DNA from 3 places in the Spiroplasma syrphidicola EA-1 genome. Region 1 is predicted to be linked to each of the others. Evidence: riboswitches for the same ligand, from Rfam matches in the RefSeq annotation. Region 1 holds a riboswitch; each other region holds the start of a gene.
The links. Region 1 has a riboswitch for cobalamin ahead of SSYRP_RS04845 (hypothetical protein). Riboswitches for the same ligand answer to the same signal wherever they lie in the genome.
Positions count from the first base shown of each region.

Region 1 (8,042 bases):
AAGAACAAAAATTGTTACTTTTGCTAATATTCCTAATATTCTTGGTTATGAAAACGATGTTCCTAGAATTGTTAAACGACTTAAAACAATAAATCCAAATATTATTGTTGTTGTTGATTGTGCACAAGGGGTATTACATACTAAAACCGATGTTCAAGGATGAGGCGCTGACTTTATTGTTTTTTCTGCCCATAAAATGTTTGGCCCAACGGGTGTTGGGGTTTTATGAGGAAAAACTAACTTGCTAGAGCAATTAGAACCCTTATTTTTAGGGGGCGGAATGAATAATGCCATTAATCCAACAGATTTAACTTACCGCAAAAAAGCCCTTCCTGCTTGTTTGGAAGGAGGAACGCCAAATGTTAGTGGTATCTTTGGTTTTGGGGCGGCTCTTGATTTTATTAATAAAATTGGTTTAGATAACATTATTAGTTATGCCGAAAGTTTAAAAGCTTATGCTGTTACGCAGTTTGAAGAGCATTTAAAAGATAAAGTTATTGTTTATAATAAAACAACCCCAACGCCAATCTTAGTCTTTAATATTAAGGAAGTTTTCTCCCAAGATGTTGCTACGCATTTAGGAACAATCGATCATATAACAGTTCGTAGTGGTGATCATTGTGCGCGGTTAATTGGGGCCGTTATTAACGAAAAAAATACTGTTCGGATTAGTTTTACAATATATAATGATAAAAATGATATTGATGAATTAGTGCAGGCAATCAAAAAAGAAACAGCATTTTTAGGAAGGTTATAGTATGAATATTGATAATAAAGACCCGTTATATCTTCGCCAAATCATTATGGATCACTATAGTAATCCGCGGCACAAAGGATTAACAAAGCAAGCAGATACCTTGTATATTCATCAAGCCTCTGATTCATGTATTGATGATTTACAGTTAGAACTATTAATTAAGAACGATGTCATTACTAACGCTAGATTTGATGGTGTTGGTTGCGCCATTTCAACTTCAACAACAGATATTATTGCTGATTTAATAATCAATAAATCAGTTTCAACAGCAATGAAAATTATTGAAAATTACTTGGCAATGATTTATGCAAAACCATACCAAGAAGAATTATTAGATGAATTAGTTGCCTTTACAAACATTCCCAAACAACCAAATCGGATTAAATGTGCGACAATTGGGGTTAATGGTTATGTAAAATTATTAACAACCGAAAAGCAATAAGCAAGGAGCGATAAAATGCCAAAACTAAAACAAGAACAAGAAATTAAAGATCTTTCAAGTTATAAATATGGATTTAATGATGGGGAAATTTCATACTATAATACAGGGGAAGGAATTAATGAAGAGGTCATTCGGACAATTTCGCATTATAAAAATGAACCAGAATGAATGCTGCAGTTCCGCCTTGATTCATATCGTCAGTTTTTAAAAATTAATAATCCAAAATGAGGGCCTGATTTATCATTTATGAATTTTGATGATTATGTTTATTACATCAAACCAACCGATCATGTCGCAACAACATGAGATGATGTCCCAGAAAAAATTAAAAACACTTTTGATCGCTTAGGTTTACCAGAAGCGGAACGGGATTATTTAGCTGGAATTAAAGCGCAGTATGATAGTGAATTAGTTTATGGAAGTATGCTAGAAGAGGTCGAAGAAAAAGGCGTAATCTTTTTGGACTGTGATACTGCTTTACGTGAACATCCTGAATTATTTAAAAAATATTTTGGGACATTAGTACCAAATACTGATAATAAATATGCGGCTTTAAATAGTGCTGTTTGATCAGGAGGGTCATTTATTTATGTTCCAAAAGGGGTTAAATTAGATAAACCACTACAAGCTTATTTCCGTATTAATTATGAAAATGGGGGCCAATTTGAGCGAACATTAATTATTGTTGATGATGATGCGGAATTGCATTACATTGAAGGATGTACAGCGCCGGTTTATTCACGAGATTCATTGCATGCAGCGGTTGTTGAAATCTTTGTTGGGAAAAATGCTAAGATGCGTTATACAACTGTCCAAAATTGAAGTGATAATGTTTTAAACTTAGTAACAAAACGTAGTATTGTTGATACAAACGGTCAAATGGAATGAATTGATGGTAACATTGGTTCACGAATTAATATGAAATATCCAAGTATTATTTTGAAAGGTGATCATAGTAAAGGCCAATGTATTTCAATTGCTGTGGCAAAAGAAAATGTTATTCAAGATGCTGGGGCGAAAATGATTCACTTAGGAAAATATACTTCATCAAAAATTATTTCTAAATCAATGACTTTTAATGGGGGAACAGCCAATTATCGTGGCCTTGTCCACATTGGTCCTGCGGCACAGTATTCGAAAGCCCGCGTGGAATGTGATACCTTAATTTTAGATGGAAAATCACATTCTGATACAATTCCCCAAAATAAGGTTTTTAATAATGAATCACAAATTGAACATGAAGCGACAGTAAGTAAAGTTTCAGAAGAACAATTATTTTACTTAAAAAGTCGTGGCTTAGATGAACAACAAGCCTTGGAAATGATTGTAATGGGATTTTTAGAACCATTTACACGCGAATTACCAATGGAATATGCTGTTGAATTAAATCAGTTAATTCGCATGGATATGGAAGGTAGTGTTGGTTAGTGCCAAACGAGAAAAAAACGTTACGCAAAAACAATTTACAAAAGCGACAAAATATTGAACCAGGTTTACATCAACGGAAAACAGCTAAAATTGTTAAAAAAGTTTTAGCGCATCCGCGGGTTAAAACAGCTAAAATAATTGGCGTTTATTATGCGATTAATAATGAAGTACGAACAGTTGATTTAATCAAAGCTTTGTTAGCAAAAGGTAAAATTGTTTGTTTACCCCGAATTAATGACCAAGAATTAACTTTTTTTGCCATTAACAGTCTTGTTAATACTTTAGAACCCCATCGTGTTTATCAAAGCTTACTTGAACCAAAAGAAAGTAATCCTAAAATAAAAGATAAAAATGAGTTAGATGTTATTATTACCCCTGTTGTTAGTTATGATGATGACAATAATCGTTTAGGCTATGGGGGAGGCTTTTATGATCGCTTTTTTGCGGATTACCAGGGTTTTAAAATGGGTTTAGCCTTTTATGAACAAAAACATTCAACGCTATTACCAACAGAACAAAACGATGTCAAATTAGATGAGATTATTGCTGGTTAGAAAAAAAGTATGATATGATAAAAAAGACAATTTAATAAAAATAGTTATGTTAGAACCAGGGAAATAAGTGAAATTCTTATGCTGTCCCAGCAACTGTAATACGGATGAAAGCCATTAGCCACTGAAAGTAATTTTGGGAAGGCGGCAAGTAAAATGATGTTAAGCCAGAAGACCTCTCTAATAATAATTAGCCTATTATATAACTCCTGGGTGTGAGTCATGTAATTATTTTTTTGAATAATTTAATGATATAAAGTTATATAAAGCATTTTGAACAAATGCTTTTTTCTTTGTTAGGTTATTAAATTGATCATTGATAAAAATATGATATTTTAGAAGGGACTTTAAATGAAATTACCATTACTGCGTGTTATTTGTAAATATTGGTTTACTTCGTGGCACACTTATCTTTTATCATTTGTTTTACCCGTTGCCCTATATTTTATTAGTACACGTGTGACAAATATGTTCAATAGTAATGCTAGCTTTTTAGCATTACCTGGGAGCATTCTTTTAGCGGTTGTTATTAATGGCTTGGTTGATTTACCAATTGCTTTTTTTGAGTTTAAGCAAACAACCTTTGCGCGGCAATTACATTTGCTTCAGGCTTCAACAGGGCACTTAATTATTTCCCTCTTGTTTATTAATTTTTGTGTTAGCATAGCAGCCGGAATATGATTAGTGGTAATTGCAATCGTAAGTTACCACCAAGCAATGCATTTGCCATGAATTAATTGATTAACATTAGGTTGAACAGTTATTTTAGCAAGTTTTACTAGTGGTTTAATTGGCATTATGATTGGCTATTTTCATCGTGATTTAAAAATAATTTTAGTATTAGCAATTAGTGTTTTTTTAATCTTAGCTTTTTTAACGGGGATGTTATTTCCGCTAGGTGTTATTCGTAGTGATCAAATCTTAAATTTTTTAGGATATTTTTTCCCGACAACTTTTTTAGCTAATTTAATGAATAGTAGTTTCTTTTGAAATGTGCCAAGTTGAATCTTAGATTCAAATTTATATCCAAACTTAACTTATTTTTCCCAATTACATAATATTTGGTTACCAACCATTATTAGTTTTGCTTGAATCTTAGCTTTTACATCAATTATTTTCTGACAAAATAGCTATCAGGATAAATAAGTAACCAAGGATAATAAGTCATAATTTTTAAAATTAGAAGGAGAGAAAAATGAAAAAACTTTTATTATTAATGTTAAGTACAACAATTACTGTCAGTCCATCGCTATTATTGGTGGCATGTCAAACAAAAGGAGAAGTTAACGATCAACTGCCTCTTCCACAATGATTAGGAAAATTAAAATCATCAGCAACAAATGGGGTGGCAGTTGGTTATAATGGTTATTTACTACCATCAGTTAGTAACCCTTATCAACAAACAAATTGGGTTGATTTAGAAGATAACCATTACTTGTATTTATATTTAGAAAAAGCAACAACTTTATCAGAAGCGGTTCAATATTTTAAATTTAATGATTCAGCTGATTTAGCATTAACAACGAATATTTTAGAACCCATTACTTTCCATCAAACCGGGGATTATTATGGATCTGATTCGTTTTTAACACAAAATACGTGGGTTAATGGCCGTTCAGTTTTTCCAAATCAAAAATGAGCAGATATTAAAAACAGTAAAAATATGAAACAACTAAATGATAAATTCCAAGCTGAATTTAATACTCATGGGACAATTAGTGATGGTCATCCGATTCAACCGGGTTCAGATGGTCAACAATTTGTTTGATGGAATTCTAATAAATGAGAAACGCTTTTAACAACAAAAACCCAAAAAGATATTTATGGGGTTTGAAGTAACACAAGTGACCCGTTAACGGTTGGAATGAATGTTCCCCTTAGTTTAATTGCAGAAGATTCAATTAAGCTACAAGCAACCCCAGAAGAACATGTTTTTGCTTTAACCCTTAATGTTAAAGAGCGTTGAATTGATAATAATTTTAATATTGTTGAATATGATTCACCACACTGGGGATATTCTTTTTCAATTTTAGATGATAGTCAAGAAAAACTTTATTCTTCTAGTCAATTGATTCCATATCGTTCAAAAACTTTCGCAGTAACAGAATTTAATCAGTATTTAAAAGAACGAGATTTTTATTCTTTTAATGACAAAGGATATCAAGATAGCACTAGTTTACAATAGATTGTGCTGTCTTTCACTTTAGGATATAATTAACCAATAAAGGAGAAAACAAAAATGAAGACATTTACTTGACCAAAAATATTGATGTTAATTGGAGCCGCATGAATTATCTTAATTGGAATTTTATCTGCAGCAGGTGTTGCAGTATCATTATCAATTTATGGATGAGGAAACGATAATGTATCAGTACTTTGACCATTATTATTAGTTTTAGGAATTTTATATATTTTAGTTCCTTTCTCAGTTAAGCCAGGAATTTGATCATTTATTTGAGGATCTGTTATCACTGGTTTGGCAGTAATCTTTTTAATTGGTTTTTTTGTTAGTGCTGATTATAAATCAGTGTGAACTTATTTAGGGGCAATTCCTAATTTACTAATTGGGGTTGGAGCTCTGGGATGAGTTTTAATTCGTAAATAAAGAGTTAATAAAAAACAGATGATATTAATCATCTGTTTTTTATTTTGATACAATGAAAGTAATAACAAAGGTGGGATAATAATGGGACAAACAGTAACTTGATATTATTGTAAAATGATAATTAATAATGAAGAATGAATAATAGCTGCGTCTGATAAGGGGTTAATATTTGTTGGCCAAACAGAGCAAGAACTAATTAATTATAAAGATAAGATAAAAAATCAAGAAATAATTTTGAGGGAAAACGGGGATAAATTAGTCCGATATTGTAACCAAATTAAGGAATATTTTCATCACCAGCGAAAAGTATTTACATTACCATTAGATTTAATTGGGACAACCTTTCAACAAGTTGTTTGAAACAGTTTGTTAACAATTCCTTACGGGCAAACAAAATATTATCAAGAAATAGCCGAGATAATTAATCGCCCGCAAGCAACTCGTGCTGTTGGGCAAGCGATTGGGGCAAATCCAGTTTTAATTATTGTTCCTTGTCACCGCGTAATTGGCAAAAATAAGAACTTAACTGGGTTTCGTGGGGGCTTAACCTTAAAAGAACACTTGTTAAAACTTGAACAAGAATAATAATTTAATTAGTTTTAAATTCTTCTGGGGTTTCAGTCCCTTTTAAAATTTTTATAATACTAATTATTCCTAAAATTGGCCCAATTATTGTAAATCAGCTAAAAATTGTTAGGTTAATCATTAACATAGCAATTAAATTTTTAGCTTGTAGAGAACCTTTTTTCGTATATTTAATTGCGGGAATTAAAATTATTAAAATAATAAAACTAATAATCAAAAGAGAAACCCCACCGATAACTAACCAAAGTGGTCATGATGTAGATTTAAATGCTGCTGCAATTGCTCCTATAATTAATGCTGAAAAAATTAAAATACTAGTTAAAGCAAGAGTTATAATAAAAACTATAATAGTACAACTAAGAGCTAATCTAATTCCAACTTTAACTTTATGGTCAAACTTTCATATTAAACGAATATTATTTGGTGGGGATCATTCCGTAATGTGTTTATTTTTATGACGTTTGATGTATAACTTATTATTAAGTCAAATGTAAAAATATTGCATCCCAATCGCAATCGCTAAAATTACTAACAACGCAATTGTTAATAGAAAAAACCATGTGTCAGAATAGATGTCTAAGAAAAAATATGGGAAAAGAATATCACTATCATATTTGAAATGGTGTAGAATAATGCCTTTAATTAAGGATGTTATTAGGAAAAAAAACATGTAAACTAGAATAATTCATAGATTTTTTTTGGCATGGTTTTCTCAAAAATAATATTTTTTACCACAAGTAAAACAAAAAACGGTGATCATAATAATTGGGTTAATTAAGTGTAAAAAAAATGTTCCAACTCAATGTCAACCGTCATATTGATTAAGTTCATTTCCTTTTGAAGCAATTCCCCCTCAAAAAACTAGCATTGTAATTGTAATATAGGTTGTAATTGCTAGTAAGAGTGGGAATTGGGGATATTGTTGTTTTTTTCGCATTTTAATGGCGGCAATGTAGAAAAAGATTGTTACTAAATAATTGGTTTGAATAGTAAAAAAAGAATAGTAGGTTAAAATTCGTAACCCATAATTTAGATTAGCGAATTTTGGCATTGGGTCAAAAAGTGCAAGAAAGAAGTCATATACTAAAAAGGCAGAAACAACTAGCGCAAGGCTCAACATAATCTTAAAGTATATATTATTAACTTTTAACATTTTTCTTCCTCCAATGTTTTAATTGCTTGGGATAAATAAAATTTTAGTGGTACTTTAAGATAGTTTTTCTGCTTGTAATAATTTTATGCCTTAATTCTAGCAAAATTAATCTTGTTAATCAATTTTGCCTTTGCATTTATAAAGATTTTTAGTAATAAAATTACCAAAAAATATCAAAAAAAGAAAAAACTTACTGGTAAAAAACAAAATTAAATTGTAAATTAATTTTTTAATGTACTATAATTACCTTAAATATCACTTGTATTAACCTATTAGCAATATCAAAAATTATTAATTACAAGGGAGCAGATAAAATGATGATAAAACAAATTAGTTTAGTTTTAGAACAAAATATTTTTTTGGGGATCAAGAAGATAAGGGATAAACTAGCAGACTAATGACAATTTTTTATTGATTAATTGCTCTTGTTCTAATCATTTTTGCTTGCTTATCATTAAATATGTTTCCAAAATTTTATGCTAAAACTGCCGAAAAAATTTATTTACGACTAATTGTTTCTC
Region 1 covers NC_021284.1:1,021,898-1,029,939, reverse strand. Annotated here, with positions in the region: gene SSYRP_RS04865 (aminotransferase class V-fold PLP-dependent enzyme) at 1-757, shown strand, start outside; gene sufU (Fe-S cluster assembly sulfur transfer protein SufU) at 759-1,199, shown strand; gene sufB (Fe-S cluster assembly protein SufB) at 1,215-2,627, shown strand; gene SSYRP_RS04850 (5-formyltetrahydrofolate cyclo-ligase) at 2,627-3,181, shown strand; cobalamin riboswitch at 3,216-3,376, shown strand; gene SSYRP_RS04845 (hypothetical protein) at 3,530-4,324, shown strand; gene SSYRP_RS04840 (hypothetical protein) at 4,374-5,363, shown strand; gene SSYRP_RS04835 (hypothetical protein) at 5,418-5,783, shown strand; gene SSYRP_RS04830 (methylated-DNA--[protein]-cysteine S-methyltransferase) at 5,865-6,368, shown strand; gene SSYRP_RS04825 (hypothetical protein) at 6,373-7,521, opposite strand; gene SSYRP_RS04820 (TMEM164 family acyltransferase) at 7,919-8,042, shown strand, end outside.

Region 2 (8,042 bases), 240 kb from region 1:
TCTTTTTGTAATAAAGGTTTTAATAAGAAAATAACAGTTAAAGAACCTAATGCTCCCTCAACACTTCCTAAAAACGCAACAATTGCAATGGTATTCTTTACAAAACCGTTAAACTTTGGACCATAACTTGAAATTAGTAAATACATTAAAATAAATTGGAAAATCGTCCCAATTAAAGAAGTTAATGCTCCAATTAAAATTGCAAAAATCCCTTTTTGTGTTGACAACATAATGTTCTCCTTTTTTCTATTCTTTTTTATTTTATAATATTTTCCTCAATTTTAATAATCTTTTCATTTAAATATTCTAAATTACCAGAAAAATGATGAAATTCAATTTGATAAGCATACAGCGCAATCATAAAATTAGGATTAATTCTTTTTGCCCCATATTTTTGATCATTTACAACAGGGTGTTTTAAATAGCTTAATGTTGCTCTAATTTGATGTTTCCGTCCCGTTGTTAAAGTAACTTCTAATCATGTTGAATCCACTGATGGTTTTATTACCTTAAAACTTGTTTCACATTCTTGGCTCTCTTCGACTTTTTTGGGACTGAAAACCATTCGTTTTCTTTGTTCATCTTTATAAAGATATCCTCTCACTGTTGTTAGGTCCGCTGGGAAATTACCTTGACATTGAGCTAAATATTTTTTAACAATATATTTTTTATCATTAATTTTTGTCAATAAACTATCTAATGTTGCTTTGTTTTTGGCATAAATTACTAGACCCCTAGTAAATTTATCTAAACGATGAACATGCGAAATTAAAAATGACTGCTCATAGTTTGGATCATATTGGTTAGTATTAATTAAATAATTACGAACGCTTTGGTCTAAACTATCATGCAGTGTGGAATGCATTTCCACCCCATGGGGTTTATCAACAATTAACAAATTCTCATCTTCATAAACAATTTTTAAAGTATTATTCTTATTATTTACCTGGGTTTGGACGGTTGGGCGATAAACAATTTCAATATTTTTATCAAAAATTAAAATTTTATCATTAACAGCTAACAAATATTTGCGATCTTTGACACTTTTATTATTTACTTTGATTTTTTTATTACGAAATAATTTATAAATAACTGACAAACTTGTTGTTGGCAACATTTTTTTTAAAAAATTAAATAGTGTTTGACCAGCATCATTGCTTTTTACAGTTACTTCCAGAATTTGACTACTCATATCGCTCCTACTAAATTTACTTTAATTTTACTAAGTTATTAAACAAAAAGAAAGAAAAATTTAAGAAATAACTATTAACTTAAATTTTTCTGATGTTGTTTTATTTTTTTTGGTTGTTTTGCTTTCTCAGCAGGTGGATTATCACCAACAAAAATTTCTTTACCGTTAAAAATCATAATCGCACTTGCTAAACATAAAATTGGTCCAACTAATCAAATTCAGGTGAAAAACATTAAACTCATCATTAATAATCCCGCGGCAATTCGAGCCAGTTGGCGACCTCGCAAGATGTAAACATAACAAACAATCATTGCCACAAACATAATTACAGAAATGGTAAAGAATCCAACTAACGTTAATTTATTACTAAAGCTTAAATGTAAATACTCAAATTCTTCTAAATTGCCAAAAATCATTAACGCACAGATAACCATGTTTGCCACAGTAATGGCAATAGCAATAGCCCCGCCAATTATGGCTGAACGAGCTGGTTGATAACAGCGTTTATTACATTTTTGTTTTGGTAGCGGATTTTCTGGTTTATGATAACGATTATAAAGTAAGTTGTTAATTCAAATATAAAAATATTGTAATAGGATTGCTATCGTAAAAATAACAACAAGTGAAATCACTAGTAATTCTTCTCCAAATTCTTTCGTATAATCTAAAAAGCCATAAGGAAATCATGAAATAGGATCTTTACCATCTCATTGTCGTAGTGTTCCCCGAATAATTGTGAAAGTAAAATACAATAACATATAAAGCATGATTAGTCATAAATATAAATAATGATGTTTTAAACCATCATAGTTTTCATCCCCTGCCGTTAAAACATAACTAGTAATCATTGCAACTGGCATTACTAAATGTAAAATAACTGTTGCAATTCATCGTCATAAATCATACTGATTTGGTTCTGACGCTTGACTAAAAATACCAGTTCAAAAAACGAGCATTGTAATTGTAATATAGGTTGTAACTGCCAAACGAATAATATAATGTGGTTTAGTATTTTTAAATTTATTTTCAAATAAATAAATTAAGAAATAAAAAGCAACTAAATAATTTGTTTGGGTTGTAAAATAAGCAAAATAAACCGAAGCACGATCGCCATAACCTAAATTAGCAAATTTTGGCATTGGATGAAAAATTGCTCAATAACAGTCAAAGATTAAAAACAACACTAAGCAAATTAACGAAACTAATCGTAGATAAAAGTGGGTCTTGGGATTTCAAGTAAACACTCGCTAATTCCTCCTAAAATATTTTCTAAATTAATGATCAGGGCTAATTTTACCTGCTTCAAGCGCTGCTTGAATAGTAAAATTTTTATTATGCCCTGGTAAAACATGTCATTGTGGTTCTAAATTTGTCATTTTAACTAGTTCTTTAACAAAATATTGATCATTACATAATTTTCCCGTATAACCTGGAGCATTATAATCTGGTAATAAACTAAATCCTGATGTTACTAAATTTAATTTTTTAATTCGGAATAACTGTGTTCCTTTTGTGTGACCAGGAACACTAAATACTTCAACTTCATAACCAATATCATTTGTTATTGTATTACCATCTAATAATTCTAAATTAACAAGCGGAGAATTAATTACTGGCCCAATAATATCACCGGTAATATCATCAACACGTTTCTGAGCTAATAATTTTTCGTCCTTACGTTGTAAATAAATTTTAATATCAGGATATTTTGCTAAAACAAAATCTAAGCCATCAAAATGATCAATATGACCATGGCTAATAAATAATGCTTTTAAACTAATATTACGTTCTGTTAAATAGTCAACAGCTTCTTTTGCTGCATTAGAAGCATCAATCATAATTGCTTCATTACTATCATTAATAATTAAATAAACATTTTGGTTATCATATGTTTGATCAATAAAATTTTTCATTTTTGCCATTTTTTTGTTTTTCCCTTCTATTATTCGCTAAACTCATCTACTAAATATGAGCTATCTTCTAAATACATTACAAAATCATCCATAATTTCCATATAAGTGCTAATACTTTCAAAACTATTTTCATTTGTTAACTCTTGATAATATAAATAAAGGCGTTCTACAAAGGTAATTCCCAATTCTTTGTTTAAAAAGATATATCCAAATCAACGACCAACTCCAGCACAAGCTCCAGCTAAAATTCAAGAGATAAAACTTAAGACATGAGGATTATCTAAATTTTCATGATAAAACTGTGGGCGAATAAAACCCGCCTTAATAATTTCTGTTAATAAATTTAATAATAAATTAATATAATCTGTTGCTTCCCCTTGCGAATCACTATCTTCTTCAACAGCATTACTTACTTTTGTAAAACTATTCATAACAGCTTTATATAGTGCTTTAAAAGATACAACATCTTCTAACTTTACCCCTGGAAAAAAACTGTCTTCATGTTTAAAACCTACTTTTGTTCCTCAAACAGCCGAAGTATAAATACTATCAAAAACCTCAATACTTGGACGATATCATTTAAAACGCAATGATACTTTCGGTTCAGTTATCCCTTGTTCTTGTAATTGCTCACTTGTTAATTTTAAAATTTTTTGATAATTAATTTTAACATCTTTTTTTGCTAAAACTTTTACGATATATGTTTTTTCCATCAATAAAAACCCCTTTTTATGTTGCCTATAGTTTTAATATATTTAGATATAAATATCTATTCTATATGATTATAGCACTATTTTTGCGTGATTAATAAAATCTAAGTCTAATTTTAAAATTCAAAATACTTTTCTAGTGCTTCGGCAACCCCATCCTCATCATTTGATAAACAAGTCGTATTAGCATGCTGTTTAATATGGTTCCCAGCATTAGCCATTGCGACACCAACCCCGGCTCATTTTAACATTTCAACATCATTTTGTTCGTTGCCAAAAGCCATTACTTCACTTGGTTTAATGTTACTTAACTGACATAACTGTTTTAATCCTCACGCCTTATTTGTTCCTTTTTTTGTAATCTCAACAATTGCATGGTCTATTTTTACTTCATGAGAAATTTCTAACCGGTCTTGTCAATTGCTAACAATTGTGGCAATTGTTGCAATTGACCCAGCCATAAATAATTTACCAATTTTTAAATTAGTTTCTCCCTTATATTTATTTAAGACAACTTCCTGAGAAGATTTTGACTTAAAATTTGCAAAATAATGGGCTGTTACGCCATCATTAAAATTCTGACAATAAATTTGTAAAAAATTAAAAGTTGATTGTTGATTTTCAAACATAATAATTGTTGAAATTCCTAATTCTTGTGCCTCTGTGCATAATTGTCCGATAAAATTACTTGGTAAATGATCTTCATATAGTACTTCACCATTAAAGTTATTCCCAACTACAGCCCCATTTAAGCCAATTGAATAATCATTTTCATCTTTTAGGCCCACTTTTTCGACTAAATGATTAATTTGATAAAGTGGTCGCCCCGAGGCAATCACTAATTTAATTCCTAATTGATTTAACTTTTGAAAAGTATTAACAGTTCGCGAAGATAATAATCCTTGCGAATTCAATGATGTTCCATCTAAATCAACAGCAACAAGTTTAATTTTTTTATTCATATTTTATACTCCTTTGTAAAAACTATTTATTATTGCTTTTATTATAACCAAAATTGGACAAGAAAAATATTGAAAATTAATTTTCTAGAAATTTTAAAAGTCAGTTATAATTAATTATAAGAAAGCATTCGCTTTCAAATTGTTTTATTAGTTAATAGTCCTCGACTATTTTAAAGGGAATTGAGTTAAAAGCTCAAGCTGCCCCAGCATCTGTAAGGATGATGAACATTGCATAAACTCACTGAGATTATTCTTGGGAAGAGGCAATAAGTAAAGTGATTCTAAGCCAGAAGACCTACTAATAAAAGAAATAAAAAGTAAATATCCCTGGGGGTGTGATATTTATGAGCAACGTTAAGATTTTATTGTAATAATGTCTTTTTTTAACTCATAAATAAAAACAAAGAACCCTTATTTTATTGGTTCTTTTTTATTTTTTTAGCCTAAGAATTAGGAAAGGAGAACTTTATGAAAAATTTTTCATGAAAAAAATATTTGATGTTTCTAAGTCTAGCAATTGTAATTCTTGGAGCCATTATTTTAAATATCATTTATATTCCAAAATATTATGATCAACTCCATAAAAATAACAGTGTAACTTATAAAAATGTTGAAATTCGGGCAACTGATAAAAATGGTGTTGAGTATTTAAATAAAACCCTAATTTTCAATAATGTTACAACATTAGCTGATGTCATTGAAAAAGACACCAAAGATTTTGATTATTCAGTAACACCTGGAATTGGGATTTTTGTTATCCGCATTGGTAACATTAAAACTGATATTAATAAAGAATATTTTGATCTTCGTAGTGGAGATAGCGATGATAAAGACGCGCAAAACATTAATCCAATTTGTAAAGGGGAAAATAATAGTTGCGAAAAAGGAGCAACAGATGTTATTTTAGAAGATATTAATGTCTTTCGTTTTGTTTTAACAGCTGTTAAAACAAATGGTTAAGCAAATGAAAAAAGATATTTTTTGAACAAATTCAATTAAATTAACAATGAAAATTACCATAATTGCCGTTTTTAGTGCTCTTGGCTTAGCCTTAAAAGCAGCGTTTGCTTTTTTACCAAATATTGAATTTGTGACCTTTATTTTAATGTTTAGTATTTTTTTCTTTAGCATTGAAATTGGTTTTGGAATTGTGAATGTCTATTGTACTTTAAATATGGTAACCTTTGGAATTGCCGATTGAAGTTTAATGTATTTTGTTATTTTTAATTTATATGCCGTAATTATTCTTTGATTAAAACCGTTAATTAGTAAGTGATGATGAACAATGATTATTATGAACGGCTTATTTGGTTATTTATTTGGTAGCCTTTATGCCATCCAAACGGCTCTGTTATTTAATAGTACCAGTGTTGGTTTAGCCTATTGAATTAATGGTTTAGTCTTTGACGCTATTCATGGGACCGGAAATATTATTGTTACCGCGCTGCTATTTGCTCCAGTGTATAAATTAATGGAACAACTAGTACAAAAATGACCCTTTATTTTTAATAACCGTTTTATTATTAATAGTGAAATAAATCTTTGCCAAAAAAATAAATTATCAAAAAAAGAATTAACCTTAAGTTAATTCTTTTTTTGTTTTATAATAAATGACCCATTTTATCTTTTTTGGCTTGAAAATATTTTTCGTTAGTTTCATTTTTACCAACAATTAAAGGGGTTCTTGCTGTAACATTAATGCCATTCGCAATTAGCTGTTCAATTTTATCAGGGTTATTGGTTAATAAATTAACTTCCTTTATTCCTAGTAATGCTAAAGCTACACTAGCACTATCATAATGTCTTAAATCAGGAGCAAAACCTAATTGTTCATTTGCTTGCACAGTATCATAACCTTCATCTTGGAGATTATAAGCTTTCAGTTTATTAACCAAACCAATTCCCCGCCCTTCTTGGGGCAAATATAAGACAACCCCCGTACTAGCATTAATTGCTTCTAAAGCGTTTGCTAATTGTTCACCACAATCACACCGTAATGATCCTAATACATCCCCAGTAAAACACTCTGAATGTAATCGAACCAAAACTGGTTGATTTAAATTAAGTGGTTCTTTAATAATTGCTTTAATTATTTCGCGGCCATTTTGATCGCTAAATAATCTTAAGGCAAAATTTCCATATTTTGTTGGCAACTTTGCGCTGACAACATTTGTTAAGCTGTTTTCGCCCATAAATATCATTCCTTACAATTAGTTCATTGTTATATTTAATAATTTTTCGGTTATTTTATAAACCACATTTTAACTGGACATTACAGTTATTACATGTAACACATCCTCCAGCATCAATCATTGTTCCTTCTTTACAAATTGGACAAACATCACCAACCTCAGCCCCAATTTTACGGTCTTGGTTAATTCCACGCATTTTTCCAACAGTATGTAATTTTTCATCATCTTGTTGACCACTACGGTTATCAACTTCAACTCCTAATTGATCAAAGTTTAATTGTTCTAATGCTGGATGTTGTTCATCAGTTGTTAATGATAAGACTTGGGCATCACGAGAACCATCAACATAAACAGTTCCTCCTTTTGCCCCTCCTTTGTATAAACGAGTATAAATTTTTTCAACATCTTTAACTGAGTAACCACGAGGGGCATTAACAGTTTTTGAAATTGATGAATCAACTCAACGTTGAATAATACATTGTGTATCAGCATGGTCTTCTGGTGCTAAATCCATCGCAGCAACAAAAATATCTGGTAAATTTGTTGCACTATACCCTGGATTATATTTTAATCATTCATCAACAATTTTTGCATTTACTTCAATGTTTTTTCCTAATCGTCCTGAACGATAGAATTTAAAGCCAAAGTATGGTTCTAATCCTGTTGATACTCCAACCATTGTTCCTGTTGAACCAGTTGGGGCAATTGTTAATAAGTGTGAATTACGAATTCCATATTTTAAAATATCTTGACGAATATCTTCTGGCATTTTTTTCATATATCCAGTATTAATGAAACGTTCGGGACTAATTAAGAATGGGAATGATCCTTTTTCTTTTGCTAATTCGATTGAAGCACGGTAAGCTTCTGTTGCCATTAATTCAAAGATTTTATCAACAATTTGATTACCTGCCACACTACCATAACGAACCCCATGATAAATTAGTAAGTCATGTAATCCCATTACTCCTAATCCAACTCGACGTTCTCCTAAAGCTTGTTTTTTATTTGCTTCTAGGAAATATGGTGTTGCATCAATAACATTATCTTGCATTCTAACACAAGTACGAACT
Region 2 covers NC_021284.1:784,725-792,766, forward strand. Annotated here, with positions in the region: gene SSYRP_RS03635 (hypothetical protein) at 1-230, opposite strand, end outside; gene SSYRP_RS03640 (RluA family pseudouridine synthase) at 257-1,192, opposite strand; gene SSYRP_RS03645 (Pr6Pr family membrane protein) at 1,267-2,436, opposite strand; gene SSYRP_RS03650 (MBL fold metallo-hydrolase) at 2,467-3,114, opposite strand; gene SSYRP_RS03655 (hypothetical protein) at 3,135-3,818, opposite strand; gene SSYRP_RS03660 (Cof-type HAD-IIB family hydrolase) at 3,932-4,777, opposite strand; cobalamin riboswitch at 4,909-5,094, shown strand; gene SSYRP_RS03665 (hypothetical protein) at 5,246-5,737, shown strand; gene SSYRP_RS03670 (hypothetical protein) at 5,742-6,365, shown strand; gene ribA (GTP cyclohydrolase II) at 6,379-6,969, opposite strand; gene SSYRP_RS03680 (vitamin B12-dependent ribonucleotide reductase) at 7,025-8,042, opposite strand, start outside.
Region 2: it holds a riboswitch for cobalamin, as region 1 does, so the genes downstream of both, SSYRP_RS03665 (hypothetical protein) here and SSYRP_RS04845 (hypothetical protein) in region 1, are expected to answer to the same signal.

Region 3 (8,042 bases), 550 kb from region 1:
TATAGTCTTTGTTAACTAGCAAAGGTGTTGTTAAGTCAATTGGAATCCGACTATTATTTATTTTTAATTTTTCAACAAAGCGATGGGTATTATTTGATGTCGATGAAAAATAAACAACATAAGGTTCCCCTTGCGGTTGTTTTATTTTTAAATTATTTTTCATCTTAAAATTCTCAGTCTTCATCAGCGGTTTCTTCCGTAAAACCCATAATGTATGAAGAACCATTTCCAGAAAAGAAGTCATGATTTTCATCAGCACGAGCTGACAGTTGCGTAAAAATTTCTGGCGCAATCCGAGTTTCTTCTGAGGTAAAGGGTGATTCATAACCTAAGTTTTGTAAGAACTTCCCAGCATTATAACGACTAAAACAAATGGCATCCTCAACTAATCCAAATCCTTCATAAAGTTCTGTTAAATATTTTTCTTCTAAAGCCAAAATTTCAAATAATAATTTGAAAACAAAATCTTGCATTTCTTTTTGTTCACTAGTAGATAGTTTAGCAATCTTTTTTTGATACTTATAACCACTATAATAATTATGAATTACCTTATCGCGTAAAATTAAGCGAATAATATCAGAAGTATTACTTAATTTTCCTCGCGCTGATAAAAAGAATGGTAAGTAAAAACCACCATATAATAAAAATCCGGGCATTAAGGCGGCCGCTACTTTTGACTTTAAAGGGTCATCCCCTAAATAGTATGGAATCAAAATGCGAGCTCGTTCTTGGAGACTTTCAGTATTAATAACTCATTCATGAGCCTCATTAATTTGTTCACTTGAACATAAAGTTGAAAAAATTGTCCCATATGATCGTGCATGAACAGCTACCATAAAAGCAAAATTTGTATAAATGACTTGTTCATGATCAGTTAAGGAATTAGCAATTTGGGCCGGGTCCCCAACCGTTGCTTGAATTGTATCTAATAGGGTTAAACCGGTAAAGGTGCGAGTAATTAATTGTTGCCATTCTGTAGTTAAACTATGTCATGATGTTAAATCATTTGAAACTGGAATTTTTTCTGGTAATCAAAAGTTTTGGGTTACTCGTGTTCATACTTCTAAATCTTTCTCATCATTAATAACATTTCAATTAACTGACCGCATTTTACCGTGCATCCCATTTTGAAAATATTCAAAAGGAGAAACTGATTCATCATAATATATCTTTTTCTTTGCCATAAGATCTCCTTTCTAACTTTTTATTAAATTGTCTACAACTAAAAAAGCAACCGCTAAAATTAGGGATGCTGAAAATTTTTGGAAATTATCTATTGATATTATTAAAACTAAAAAATAATTTAAATAATAATTTAAATAACTCTGTAATTCATTCCCCAGGAATAACATAATTCTAATGAAATAAATGACCGGTTTCCTGGCTTAGTTTCTTTTTACTAGCTACCCTTCTCAAAGATTCCTTCAATGGTTATTGTAACTTTCATCCACATCACAGTTGCTGGGACAGCAAGAGATTTTAACTCTTTTCCCGAACATCAATTATTTCTTTACTTATTTAGTTGTATATTTATGATACTATAATATTTAAAAATTGCAAAATAAAATTCCATTTTAATAAAATGGAATTTTTGAAAAAAACCTTAAATTTTTCCTTCAGCTTTAAATTTTTTGGTTAATTTGGTCAGCATTTCTTGGGTCATTTTATCTAAATCAAATTGTGGGCTAAAATCTCATTCCGCTTTGGCACAACTATCATCAATGCTATTTGGCCATGATTCGGCAATTGCTTGACGAACAGGGTCAACTTTATAAGTCATTTCAAAATTAGGAATGTATTTTTTAATTGACGCCGCAACTTCTTCGGGAGCAAATGACATTGCTGTAATATTAAATGAATTACGATGAATTAGTCTTTCTGGGTCAGCGTTCATCAACTTAACTACGGCTTCAATTGCATCATCCATATACATCATATCCATTTTTGTTCCTTGCGCAATATAACACTCATATTTTCCTGTTAATATCGCCTGATAATAAATATCAACAGCATAATCAGTTGTTCCTCCTCCTGGTTCTACTTTATAAGAAATTAGACCAGGAAATCTTACCGAACGTGAATCAACCCCATATTTTAGATAATAGTAATTTTCTAATAATTCTCCAGCTACTTTTGTTACACCATACATTGTTGTTGGATGCATTACAGTATCTTGGGGAGTATTATCGGGGTTAGCATCAGGACCATAGGCGGCAATTGATGAAGGAGCAAAGAATTTTAACTTTAACTCTTTTGCTACTTCCAGGGCATTCATCAATCCTGTCATATTTAAATCTCAAGCAAATTTTGGGTTTTTTTCAGCCGTAGCTGATAATAAAGCTGCTAAATGAACAATTGTATCAACTTGATATTTTTGTGCTAATTCCTTAAGCTTGTCATAATCTTTAACATCTAACTTCTCAAAGATACCTTCCTCACAAATTGGATTGTTTTCAAGCTGTCTTACATCGGTGGCAATAACATTGTTTAATCCTAAATCATTTCTTAAACGAGCAACAAGTTCAGAACCAATTTGACCTAATGCTCCAGTGATTAAAACTTTTTTCATTATTTGTTTTCCTCCTTATTTGTTTTTAATTTTTGATATTCACTTGTAATAATTTGATAAACCTGATCTAATTCGTCTTTTGTATGTAAAGCAGAAATCATTAATCTAATCCGAGCTTTTCCTTTTTGAACAGTAGGATAGATAATTGGGGATACTAAAATATTATGTTCAAATAACACTTTTGTTAAATCCGTTGCTATTGCTTCTTCATAAACCATAAATGGTGTAATTGGCGTTTTAGTTGTTCCAATTGAATAACCATCGGCAATAAATTTATTTTGGAGATATCTTGTATTATCTCAAAGCGCGTGAATGCGATGATTACTTTTTTCTAATTCATCTAAGATTTTAATACCCGCATAACAAAAACTGGCTGGTAAAGATGAAGAAAATAAAAATACTCTTGATCGTTGTTTTAAGTATTCAATTAAGCTCGCTTTGCCACAAATAAAACCTCCCACTAAGCCAAATGCTTTTGATAAAGTTCCGACTTCAATATCAATTTTTCCTTCTAAGCCAAAGTGGGCAATCGTTCCTTCCCCATTGTTTCCTAACACCCCTTCACCATGCGCATCATCTGCGATGGTATAAGCATGATATTTTTTTGCTAAACGATTAATTTCTGGTAAGGGAGCAATATCGCCATCCATTGAAAAGACAGCATCGCTAATAATAAAAATATTGCCTTTAACTTTATCCGCGTGTTTAACTAAAATCCGTTCTAAGTCTTCCATGTCACAATGTTTATAAACTTCGCGACTTGCTTTTGATAATCTAATCCCATCAATTATGGAAGCATGATTTAATTCATCAGAAATAATTAAATCTTCTTCGGTTGTAATGGTAGGAATTAATCCGGTATTGGCTTGAAAACCACTTTGCACAACGATAGTACTTTCCACTTTTTTAAATTTTGCTAAACGTTGTTCAAATTCTTCATGGATTGAGTAACTACCTGAAATTGTTCGGACAGCTCCAGGACCAACCCCAAATAAATCAATCCCCTCTTTAACAGCATTAACTGTAATAGGATCATTGGCAAAACCTAAATAATTATTCGAACACATATTCAAAAATTGTTGATCATTGATTTTTACCACATCGCTTTGTCCTGTTGCTAAAATTTTAATAACATTATAAACTTTATTTGTTTTTGCTAATTCTAATTCTGCTTCTAATCGTGAATATAAATTCATGATTTTATCACCTCATCTTTCTTAAACACAATTGATAATATTCTAAATATTAGTTTTTTTAGTTCGTTTTACAATTAAGTAATATTCAGTAAGCATTGAAATTGATACATAGAAAATAACGGTAATTGCCAATCATTTTAGGACACTATTAAACATTTGTTCATCCATTCCAGCACCCATTTGTAAGCCGACAAAGACCAGTAAAAAAGCCGCCACGACGCCAAAAATTGATCAAATCATAATGAGATTTGCAGTTAATTGTAAGTATTTTTTACGTTTAATAAAACTATAAGCTGCTGGTAACATACATAATGATGAGCCACAAGCCATAATTGGAAAGACCACTTGTTGATCAAGACCCAAAAAGGATAATGAAGCCATCGCTGGAGCATATAAACCAATCCCAAACGATTGAATCATTCCTAAAAAGAAAAAGACAACTGTGGCAACAATAATTCGTCATGGTTTATCAATTAAGGATGTTTTATCCCCAATATCAGACGTGTTAATTACATTAACTTGGGGATGAGTTAGAATCATTAAGATTGCAACAAAAAAAAGCGTTACCCCCATTACAATTTTGACTATTTTAGGGTCTTTAATTTTTGAAACAAATAATGACCCAACAAATGTTCCAGCGATAACAGCACCGACTAAAACAAATAAAGTTGTAGTATTTACTTTAATTGCCCCAACAAATAAAGCGGATTCGATTAAAGCACTCACTCCTAATGCAACATTTAGAGTTCCAGGTAGTTTTGAATCATCTTTAATAGATTTTGTGGCTTTTAACAACCCAGTTATTACCCCAAATGATCCAACCCCAATTGTATCGGTAAAACCACCAGTAAAGCCTGTTGCTCCAACGATATATTTATTTTGATTAGGATCATTGTATTTGACTCTTAATGTAATTCAAAAATATAGGATACAAAAAATAATTGCTGAAAGTAATAAGAAAATGACAATAATAAAGGCAATTAATTCTTCACTTGATCAACTAAATTTTTTCCCATTATTTTTTCAAGGGTAAAAAACTAAATAATTAATTAATAAACTACATGTAACTACTACTAAAGCAATCCCAAATAACATCATTCAAAAAGTAAATCTCTTTTTGTAATCACTTTTTGAAACAAATTCAGTCTTTTCAGTATTAGTATGACTTAATTCAATATTTTCTAATTCCATTTCTTTTTCTCCTTTCTTCTAATTAATAAATACCAAGGGCTTAAAACTATAAATAGTTTTACGATCTAAATTTAATTACGGAAAGTTTTTAATTATCCCTTATAAAATAATTAAAATTAAAAGACCTTAAAAAAATAATCTAAGTTTTCTAACAAAATTATTATTTTAAGCTATTGGATAATTTAGATAAACTGTTTTTCTACCTTCATTATATGCTTTGAATTCAAGAATTCAATAAATTTTTACAGTTTTCCTAAAATAAATAATATTTTTTTCCTATTTTAAGTTTAAAAAAAGGCTTATTTAAATAAAGCCTCTTTTAAAATATCGAATTATTGTTTATTAAAATTTTTTTATAAGAGTTGAATTTTACATAATGTTGCAAAAAAGCTATTTTTGGATAATCTGTCATTAAGTCTTTTTTAGATTCTTTTTTGCTATTTTGACGATGATTTTTACGGTGAAACATTTCTTTAAAATCTTCTCGTGTTAGTTTCCCTTTGCTTTGCACTTCAACTAAAATTCGGAAGATAATGATATGAACTGCCACACCAATCGCAATGGCTAATAAATATCATAAAATCCCAATATAACTCATTGATCAAGTTGTAACTCCTCCAAATAAGGCAATGATTGGGCCTCCTCATGCTCCAACTCATCCAGAAACTTGGAATAATCCAGCACACATCGCCGCCACCCCTGATCCGATAATATTAGGGACAATTGCAGCTCAAGTATATTTAACAGCAAATGGAATTGCTCCTTCGGAAATTCCCATAAATCCTAGAATTGATGCATTAATTGCTAATTCTTTATCAGCTTTAAAACGTTTGCGGAAAATTAGGGCTGTAATCCCACAACCCAATGGGGCGATAGCAAACGATGCAGCAGCAGCTCCCATTGATTTTCCCCCATCAATAAAAATTAACGCCGTAGCTGAAAAGGATGCAATTTTGTTAATTGGTCCTCCCATATCAACTCCCGCTAAAATTCCTAAAACTAATCCGACTAAGGCCATCCCTACTCCAGAATTTTCTAGGCGATTTAAACCATCATAAAGATAACCAATTGCTAAACCAAAGATATTACCAATCACAAACATTCATAATGCTCCGAAAATAACAGAGACAAAAACTGGAATAATAATAATTGGCATAATTGGTTTAATATAACGGTGAATTCGTCATTTTGTGTTAATTCATTTTACAAGATACCCGACTGAAAAACCAAATATTAAAGCAGCAAAAATTCCTAATCCTTGCATTAAATTAGCTTTTTTGGCAAAAATAGCATAATGTAACCACATATCAGGATTACATCCTAAAAAGGTTAAAACAAAAGCTGGGGTTATTGCAGCTCGTCCAGCAATTGAATTAGCGATATAAGCCCCCATAATAGGCATCATAACGGTAAAACCAATTCCAGCAAATTTATTTAATAAATACATTGCCCCAATTTCTCATCCGCTAATGATTTTGTCTGAGACAACTTCGTGCCCATTAATTATTTCGGTAACATTCTTTTGGAGATATTCAATTTTGTTGTAATCTCACGTCCCACTATAATCTAATCATGTTCCTCAAATAATTTTTCCGATCCCGGTCACAATCGCAAATAAAATCCCAGCAAAGACAATAAATGGGATCATAAAAGAAACACCACTCATAATATGATTAATTCAGGCCTTTTTATTTTTAACGGCAAAAATATTTTGCTCCCCTTCATTTTTACTTAACAGTTTTCCTTTTGACAAAGTATTTAATAATTCGGTTTGGGGATTATTAATTACTTGCTTTGTTCCCACTTTATAAACTTTTTTACCAATAAAGCGATCCATTTCAACAGAAATATCAGTTGCTAGAATTACCCCATCGGCTTTTGCGATGTCTTCAGTTGTTAAAGGATATTCCTGCCCTTTTTGCCCTTGCGTTTCACAACTTAAATTTCAATTTAATTCTGTGGCAGCTGCTAATAAGGCATCGCGAGCCATATAGGTATGGACAACTCCCGTTGCACAAGCAGAAACCCCAACCAGATTAATAGTTTTATTATCTTTTGTAATAGTTTGATTTTCAACACTTTGACTTTCATCTTGTTGGGATAATATTTTAGTAATTACAGTTTTGTCAGTTTCTCTTTCCAGCAACTGGCGAAAATCAGGTTTTAATAATTTTCTGGCAATACCACTTAAAATATCTAAGTAATTACCAGTTCCTTCTGGGATTATTAACATAATAATAAACTTTGTATCTTTACTGTCTAGCGAATTTCATAAAATTTTATTTTTTAAGCGAATATAAAAAATGGCTGGGGCTTTTACTTCGGGAATTCGAGCATGCGGAATCGCAAAACCATCTTCAAAAGCTGTTGAAGAAATTTTTTCACGATTCTTAAAACCGGCCACAAGTTTTTGATAGTTTTCTACTAAACCATATTCTTGCGCAATTTTAGCATATTTGTTAAATAATGTCTCTAAATCTTTCACATCATCAACATCAAGAAATATGTAATTTTCGTTAATAATATTTTCCATGTTTATTTTCCTTTCTAAGGCAATGTTATGTGAAAACAATTATAAACACAAGTAAAAAAATTAAAAAAATAATTAATTTTATGGAAAAACTTTACAAAAAAATATTAGGTTAACCTAATATTTTTTTCTTACATAAAGTTGAAACTATAAATCAGAAAAGACAAGATCAAAAGATAAATTATCTGATGTAGTTATAAAAACATCTTTATGAACAGTTGAAGTTAATTCAAATTGTAAATTACTTAAATGAATTTTAAAATCTTTAGCTGCCATAAATTGACTTAAATCAGGACTTGCTTTTTCTTTAAACATATCTTTTAAATTTTCTCACACACCATCCTTATTTTTTAGCATTATTCTTGCCTCACCATGTAATAATTTTGTTTTAATTTTTCCGGATAGATTTGAACTAACTGTAGACAAAATATTATTACCTAACTGGTCAATAACATTTTCATTAGTAACTTTTTGAAGTATATCAACCAAACCATTATATTTATCTAATCCTAATAAATTTTCAGTTATTATATTTTTTAAATTAATATTTTTATTT
Region 3 covers NC_021284.1:475,697-483,738, reverse strand. Annotated here, with positions in the region: gene nrdI (class Ib ribonucleoside-diphosphate reductase assembly flavoprotein NrdI) at 1-184, opposite strand, end outside; gene nrdF (class 1b ribonucleoside-diphosphate reductase subunit beta) at 165-1,184, opposite strand; cobalamin riboswitch at 1,354-1,518, opposite strand; gene SSYRP_RS02230 (L-threonine 3-dehydrogenase) at 1,604-2,569, opposite strand; gene SSYRP_RS02225 (aminotransferase class I/II-fold pyridoxal phosphate-dependent enzyme) at 2,569-3,765, opposite strand; gene SSYRP_RS02220 (TSUP family transporter) at 3,808-4,956, opposite strand; gene SSYRP_RS05165 (PTS fructose transporter subunit IIABC) at 5,276-7,489, opposite strand; gene SSYRP_RS02210 (lipoprotein) at 7,634-8,042, opposite strand, start outside.
Region 3: it holds a riboswitch for cobalamin, as region 1 does, so the genes downstream of both, nrdF (class 1b ribonucleoside-diphosphate reductase subunit beta) here and SSYRP_RS04845 (hypothetical protein) in region 1, are expected to answer to the same signal.